Regions from separate parts of the Vreelandella sp. F11 genome, predicted to be linked through region 2. Evidence: predicted binding sites of a transcription regulator. Region 2 holds the regulator's gene; the other holds the start of a gene.
The links. Region 2 encodes sigma-54, which starts transcription at its own class of promoters, with help from an activator protein. Its sites were predicted from a motif close to TGGCACNNNNNTTGCTNT; they were not measured.
Positions count from the first base shown of each region.

Region 1 (3,896 bases), 2.2 Mb from region 2:
GCGATTTTTTGCCTGTAACATTGATTGATTTAGCAATAAGAAGCAGGTGGGGTATGCGCTATAAAGATAAATATCAGCTCGCCGCCGAGTGGCAGACGCTTCTGGAGCGTACGCCTAAGCCGTTGCGGCAAGCCGTCGAAACGTTGGTAGAGCAGCACTGCCAAAACTTTGCTAACCACTTTTACAGCGTAATGCTGGAAGACCCGCACGCCTCGCTATTTCTCTCCAACGACCAAGTGGAGCAGCGTTTAAACCCCTCTATGCAGCGGTGGCTGAAGGCCATGTTCGCCGTCGAGCACGCTGATTTCGAGTCCCTGGTTGAGCAGCAGGAAAAAGTGGGGCAAGTGCATGCCCGTATCGAAATTCCGGTTAACTTGGTACTTAACGGAGCACGGCAACTGAAGCAGGCGTTTTATGAGCAGATCAACGCCACGCTTAAAAGCCCGCTATCACCGGGGGATGCCGCGGTGTATGTCTCTGACCATATCGATATGGCCATGGAAATTATGAGCCACGCCTACTCAGTGGCCAGTGACCGTAATGCGCGCACCGAAGAGGCATACAAGTTGTTTTCACTTACTCAGAGCATTGGTGATGAGCGTGAACGCCAGCGTTCGGCGTTGCTGAACTGGGAAAACGCACTGATGTTTGCCGTCGCCGCCCAGCAGAATATCGCCACACTGCCGCGGTTATCCAATTCCGATTTTGGTCTGTGGTACTTCCATAAAGCGTGCCATGCGTTTGAGGGCGTGCCGGAGATTGCCACTATTTCGCGCCATATTCAGCAAGTGGATCGTGAGTGGCTGGAAGTTCTGCTTCATGAAGATCCTAGTCAGCGGCTCAGAGCGCTTGGTGAGATTCGTGACGCCGCTCGCACGGTGTTGATGCTACTCGATAATGTGTTGGAGCGCGCCTCCGGGTTAGATGCCGGTCGCGACAGCTTAACCCGGCTGCTCAACCGCAAGTTTTTGTCGGTGGTGCTTAGCCGCGAAATTGAAATCGCCCGCCACTCGGAGCACAGTTTTGCGCTATTGATGGTGGATATCGATCACTTCAAGTCGATCAATGATACCCATGGGCACGACGCTGGCGATAACGTGCTGCAGCAGGTGGCGAGCCTACTTGATCGCTCTACCCGTGGGGGAGATTATGTATTTCGAATGGGCGGCGAAGAGTTTTTGATTGTGCTGGTCAATACCGACCATGATGGCAGTCGGTTATTTGCTGAGCGTTTGCGTCAGTCGGTGGCTAAAGAGCCAATGCTCGCTGGCGCCGATACGCTGCTAAATGTGACGATTAGCGTGGGAGTCACACTCCACGACGGCCACCCCGACTATCACCACGCCTTACAGCGGGCCGACCAGGCGCTTTATCAAGCGAAGCGCAGCGGGCGGGATCGAGTGGTGGTGCAGTGATGTTGCTGAAGGTATGCAGCGAACATTAATGCGTCTTTCTGGTGCGTATCGTATTTGTCTGTTCTTTTTTGGTGCGTTATGTGCGCGATAAGTACGCGCTAGGCGCGCGTTATGTGACCTATTGCGACGATCCAAGCCCTCCCGCGGCCGCAAAATAGGTTTTTCACCATTTTGGCGCATTAATTGCAGTGGTTAGTGAAAAGCTCACTGTAAGGAAGCGATAGCCACCCATGATTCTGAGCGATATCGCCAACCCCCGCATCGCCTCTGGCCACCGCTTCGATGCTGGCCGCCGCTGGGCAGCTTCGTTAGCGCTCACCTTCGCCCATCGCGACGGCGCCACACGCATGGTGCAGGCGCGCCATCAGGGGCCACTGCGGGTGCAGCGCCCTTTCTACCCGGAAGGGCGCGGTGAGGCTTGCCATGTCTATGTGCTACATCCGCCGGGTGGGTTAGTCAGCGGCGATGCGCTCACCATTAGCGCCCACGTTGAGCGCGGCGCTCATGCACTGCTGACGACCCCAGCCGCCAATAAACTCTATAAAGCTGACAGCCAGGGCGTCGCCTGGGCGCAGCACACCCGGTTAAGTGTGGAAGACGGCGGCACCCTTGAGTGGCTGCCCCAGGAGACCATCGCCTTTGATGGCTCTAAAGGCGAGCAGCGCACCCAGATCGACCTTCACGGCAGCGCCCGCTGCCTGGGCTGGGAAGTGATGGCACTGGGTCGCCCGGCCAGCGACTTACCCTATGTTTCCGGACGCATTGAGCAGCACTTCCGCTTAACCCTGGATGGCAAGCCGCTGTGGCTAGAGCGCCAACCGCTAGACCCACTACACCCTCGCTTTGCCGGGCGCTGGGGGCAGGGCGGTGCCACAGTGCAGGCCACGCTCTGGGCGGTGGAGGTTGCCGACGCACCTGCGGCTATTGAGGCCCTGCGTGAAGCCCTACCGGATAACCCGCGCTGGGCAGTCACCGTGCGCCACGGCGTACTACTGCTGCGCTATCTAGGCAACTCGCGCAACGAAGCCTGGGCGCTGTGTGAACAAGCCTGGCAACTGCTGCGCCCCCGGTGGATTGAGCGCGCCGCGCATACACCACGAATTTGGCTAACTTAATTCGTATCACTGTGATGCATTGCTGGAGACATATTCCATGGAATTAACCCCAAGAGACAAAGACAAACTGCTGCTGTTCTCCGCCGCCCAACTGGCGGAGCGCCGCAAGGCGCGTGGTTTAAAACTCAATTACCCGGAAGCGGTGGCGCTAATCAGCTTTGAGATTATGGAAGGCGCCCGGGATGGCCGCAGCGTGGCCGATCTGATGAGCTATGGCCGCGAGATCCTAAGCCGTGACGACGTGATGGAAGGCGTCGCCGAAATGGTCGACGAAGTGCAGGTGGAAGCCACCTTCCCGGATGGCACCAAGCTGGTCACTGTCCATACGCCGATTGTGTGAGGGGTTAAGGGTGAGGAGTGAGGGGTTAATTGTGAGTGGTGAGTGGTTTTACTCCTCACATCTTACTCCTTACACCTCACAACAAAACGAAGGAGCAACCAGATGATTCCTGGTGAGTATCAGTTAAAAGAAGGTGATATCGAGCTTTGTGTGGGGCGTGAGCGGATTAGCGTGGAAGTGGCCAATACCGGCGACCGCCCGATCCAGATTGGCTCCCACTACCACTTTGCCGAAGCCAACCCGGCACTGGTGTTTGATCGCGACAAAACCCGAGGCTTTCGCTTGGACGTGGCCGCAGGCACGGCGATTCGCTTTGAGCCTGGCCAAACCCGTGAAGTCACGCTGATTCCTTTTGTCGGCAAGCGCGAAATTTACGGTTTCCGCGGCGATGTGATGGGTGCGCTGGATGGAGGTAAACAATGAAACCGACCAATAAGATCAGTCGGCAAGCCTACGCCGATATGTACGGCCCCACGGTGGGCGACCGCGTGCGCCTGGGCGATACCGAGCTGTGGATTGAAGTCGAGAAAGACGCCACCCATTACGGCGATGAAGTGAAGTTCGGCGGTGGCAAAGTGATTCGCGACGGCATGGGCCAAAGCCAGCGGGCCGACGACACGGTGATGGATACCGTGATCACCAATGCGCTGATCCTAGACTGGTGGGGTATCGTTAAAGCCGATGTGGGCATTCAAAACGGCCGCATCGCCGCGATTGGCAAAGCCGGTAACCCGGACACCCAGCCAGATGTTGAGATTGTGATTGGCCCCGGCACCGAAATCATCTCCGGCGAAGGTAAGATTCTGACCGCGGGCGGCATCGACTCGCACATCCACTTTATCTGCCCTCAGCAGGTGGAAGAGGCGCTGATGAGCGGCGTCACCACCATGCTCGGCGGCGGTACCGGCCCGGCGACAGGCTCCAACGCCACCACCTGCACCCCCGGCCCCTGGCACATTGGCAAGATGCTGCAAGCGGTGGACGATATGCCCATGAACATCGGCTTTCTAGGCAAAGGGAACGCCA
Region 1 is NZ_CP170448.1:4,501,360-4,505,255, reverse strand. It holds gene ACFIOZ_RS20515 (diguanylate cyclase) at 54-1,415, shown strand; gene ACFIOZ_RS20510 (urease accessory protein UreD) at 1,646-2,530, shown strand; gene ureA (urease subunit gamma) at 2,568-2,870, shown strand; gene ACFIOZ_RS20500 (urease subunit beta) at 2,973-3,293, shown strand; gene ureC (urease subunit alpha) at 3,290-3,896, shown strand, end outside.
Region 1: a site for sigma-54 is predicted at 1,588-1,605, ahead of ACFIOZ_RS20510 (urease accessory protein UreD). Genes of this name have one in related genera too.

Region 2 (3,896 bases):
TGATTAAGCGCTTTAAAGTGCATATCTGGTTAGCTGGGCTGGTCATAGCGCTGGGGGCTCTACTGGTATGGCTTGACCCCCGCGGGCCGCAAGACACCAGCATCGATCCAGAAGCGCAGGCTCAAGAGCCAGGCCACGTATTGGAAAATGCTGAAATCACTCTATTTGGTGATAATGGCAACGTCCTGCAGTCGCTGAAAACCCCGCGCCTTATCCATACGCCTCAGCAAAGCGAAACCTGGACAGAAGAGCCCGAAGCGCTGCTTTACGACAATGAGGATCGTCAATGGCTGGCTAGCGCGGATGTAGGCACGCTCAATACCGCCACCCAGTCGCTGCTGCTGTCAGGCTCGGCACGTTTGATAGCACCCGATGAAGGTTGGCAGCTAGATACCGAGCTATTGCATTATGATGGGGTAACTCAGCATGCCTGGAGTGATACACCGGTCATGCTGCAGCAACCGCCCCAGCAAATGAGTGCTTCACGTATGGACGTGTGGCTTAACGATAGCCGGGTTCGCCTAACGGATAATGTACGCGGTACACACCCCCCGGCCAAGCAATCTAGAGAGGAGTCGCCATGAAAGCACTTGTTTACACCGCCCTTTTTGCGCTCGCGATGCCGCTAACAGCGCTGGCCCAAACCTCACAGCAGGCGCCTATTGAAGTAGAGGCCGACCGCTTGGATCTCGACCAACGGGCGGGTACCGCCGTTTATAGTGGAGACGTGGACATTCGCCAGGGCGAAATGCAGCTGCAGGGCGAGCGGGTAGAGATCAAACGTAACGAGGCTGGTGAGCTCTCAACAGCAACAGCCACCGGTGAGCGCGCCTATCTGCGCCATCAGGGTGAAGGCCAGGACGGCCCCACCGAGGGTTGGGCACGGCGGATCATTTATCACGTTGCGGAACGCCGCGTCGAGTTGATTGACCAAGCCGAATTGACCCAACAAGAGGATAAATTTACCGGCGGGCGTCTTGAGTATTTTATTGACCGTGAAGTGATTCAAGCACGCTCTGACGTTGACGGCAGCGAGCCCCAGCGCATTCGAATGACCCTTCAGCCTGAACAATAGGGAGCCAAGCTGTGGCCACTGCTGACACTGCGCCGATCAAAACCCTTTATGCCCACCACCTGGCTAAAAGCTACAAACGGCGTCGGGTGGTTAAAGATATTAACCTAGAGATCTGCCAAGGCAGCGTTGTGGGCCTACTTGGCCCGAATGGTGCAGGCAAAACCACCTCGTTCTATATGATTGTCGGGCTGGTAAAATCCGATGCTGGCAAAGTAGGCATCGATGATGTGGACTTAACCCGCGCCCCCATGCACGAACGCGCCGCGGCGGGCATCGGCTACCTCCCTCAAGAGGCGTCTATTTTCCGCAAACTTTCGGTTGCCGATAATATTATGGCAATCCTCGAAACCCGCAAAGAGCTTAATCGCAGCGAGCGGGAGCAGCGCCTGGAAGCGCTGCTCGAAGACTTTCATATCACTCATATTCGCGACAATCTAGGCATGAGCCTTTCAGGCGGTGAGCGCAGGCGAGTCGAAATAGCCCGCTCGCTCGCCACCGAACCCGCTTTTATTTTACTGGATGAGCCCTTTGCGGGCGTAGACCCCATTTCGGTAGGCGAGATTAAAACCATCATCCGTGCGTTGAAGCAGCGCCATATCGGTGTACTGATCACCGACCACAACGTGCGTGAAACCCTGGATATTTGCGATATTGCGTATATCGTCGGTGATGGGCAAATCATTGCCAGCGGCTCACCAAGTGCCATTCTCGATAATCAGAAGGTCAGAGACGTATATCTGGGTGCTGATTTTCGCCTTTAAACTAATCAACTGTGCCTACAATCACCACCTGCCCATAAACCTATTTTTTGGCTCTGTAAATAGCGCTCTGCAACAACTTTACTACCAATGGCATGCTTATTGCACTTGCACCAGGCACTCACTCGCACTAGTGTGGAGCCTTCTGATTAACGAGTGGTTCTCAGATGGTCATGAAAGCTTCTCTCCAACTGCGTATCGGCACACAGCTGACCATGACGCCCCAGTTGCAACAAGCGATTGCGCTGTTGCAACTCTCGACGCTGGATCTTCGTCAAGAAATTCAGCAGGCTCTAGATGCCAATCCCATGCTGGAGCAGGAGGATGAATTTAGTGAGCAGGCTGTCAGCGAGCCTAAGGAAGAAGAGTGGTCAGAGAGCATCCCTACGGAGCTCTCGGTAGATAGCGACTGGTCCGATACCTATCAAGATATGGGTAGCCAGGGAGGTAGCAGCAGCGAAGGCCCCGATTTTGAACGCCAAGCGGCCGGACAGAGCCTACATGGGCACCTGCTGTGGCAACTTGCCATGACCGACTTCAGCGCCCGCGAGCAGCTTGTCGCGGAGAGCCTAATCGACGCACTAGATGCAAACGGCTACCTGACTCAGCCACTTAACGATATCCGTGAAGGCCTACGAGCCCAGGGTATTGATGGGCTTAGTCAGCGGGAAGTGGAAACCACACTGCTTAAGCTGCAGCAGTTTGAGCCAACCGGCATATTTGCCCGCGACTTGCGTGAATGCCTAATGCTGCAGCTTGCCGCTCTTCCCGACGATACGCCGCTGCTGGTACCCGCCCGCCGCCTAGTGCGTCAGTTTCTTGAAGCGCTCGGCAAGGATGACATGCGCCTGCTGAAACGCCGCCTAGGGCTCGACGACGAACAGTTGGCCGATGTCATTCTACTGATTCGCAGCCTGGATCCTCGCCCAGGCAGCGCCTACGGCGACACCGACGACAGCTATGTGACCCCCGACCTAGTCGTCCGCCACGATAACGAAGGCTGGCATTTGGAGCTCAACCCTGAGGCCCTACCACGGCTGCGTATTCAGCCCGACTACGCCAGCCTGATTAAGCGTGCGGACAAAAGCGATGACAACCAGTTTCTCAAAGAGCACCTCCAGGAAGCGCGCTGGCTGATCAAGAGTCTCTCCAGCCGTAACGATACGCTGCTGCGGGTGGGTCGTGAAATCATCACCCGTCAGATTGGCTTTTTAGAGCACGGCGAAGAGGCCATGAAGCCGCTGATACTGGCAGATATCGCTGAAGCCGTTGAGATGCACGAATCGACTATCTCACGGGTAACGACGCAGAAATATATTCATACCCCACGCGGTGTATTTGAGCTCAAGTACTTTTTCTCCAGCCAAGTGAGCAGCCAGGATGGCGACAGCCACTCCAGTACCGCCATCCGCGCGCGGCTCAAAAAACTCATTCAAGAGGAGCCCCCTGGCAAACCGCTTTCTGACAGCCGCTTAGTCACGCTATTAGGCGAAGGGGGGGTGCAGGTAGCGCGTCGCACGGTGGCTAAATACCGCGAAGCCATGGGCATCCCCTCCTCCAGCGAACGGCGCCGTTTACGCTAGACCCTGATGCCGTTTAAGGGAAACTCTCGACAAGGGCTTTGCAACGCGGCAAAAAGGGTTACAATCGAAGTACAGTCCGATGGATAAGGAGTACGTCAATGCAAGTTAATATCACTGGTCATCACGTAGAACTGACTGACGCCTTGCGTGACTATGTCAACGAAAAACTTGAGCGTGTAGAGCGCCACTACGACAATATAACCACGGTGCAAGTCACCTTATCAGTGGAGAAAGAGCGCCAGCAGGCCGCCTGTACGCTGCACGCCGCAGGCGCGGATTTACATGCGGAAGCCATGGACAGTGATATGTACGCCGCTATCGATGCCCTAGCGGACAAAATCGACCGTCAACTCGTTAAACATAAGGAAAAAGCACAAGCTCGCGCCCAAGGCGCAGGCGTGCGTTAATTCAATGACGTTGGAAACCATACTCCCCCCGGAACGCGTTCTGTTTGACGTACCCGGGGGCAGCAAAAAAAGG
Region 2 is NZ_CP170448.1:1,852,992-1,856,887, reverse strand. It holds gene lptC (LPS export ABC transporter periplasmic protein LptC) at 1-584, shown strand, start outside; gene lptA (lipopolysaccharide transport periplasmic protein LptA) at 581-1,075, shown strand; gene lptB (LPS export ABC transporter ATP-binding protein) at 1,087-1,836, shown strand; gene ACFIOZ_RS08330 (RNA polymerase factor sigma-54) at 2,001-3,416, shown strand; gene hpf (ribosome hibernation-promoting factor, HPF/YfiA family) at 3,515-3,823, shown strand; gene ACFIOZ_RS08320 (PTS sugar transporter subunit IIA) at 3,828-3,896, shown strand, end outside.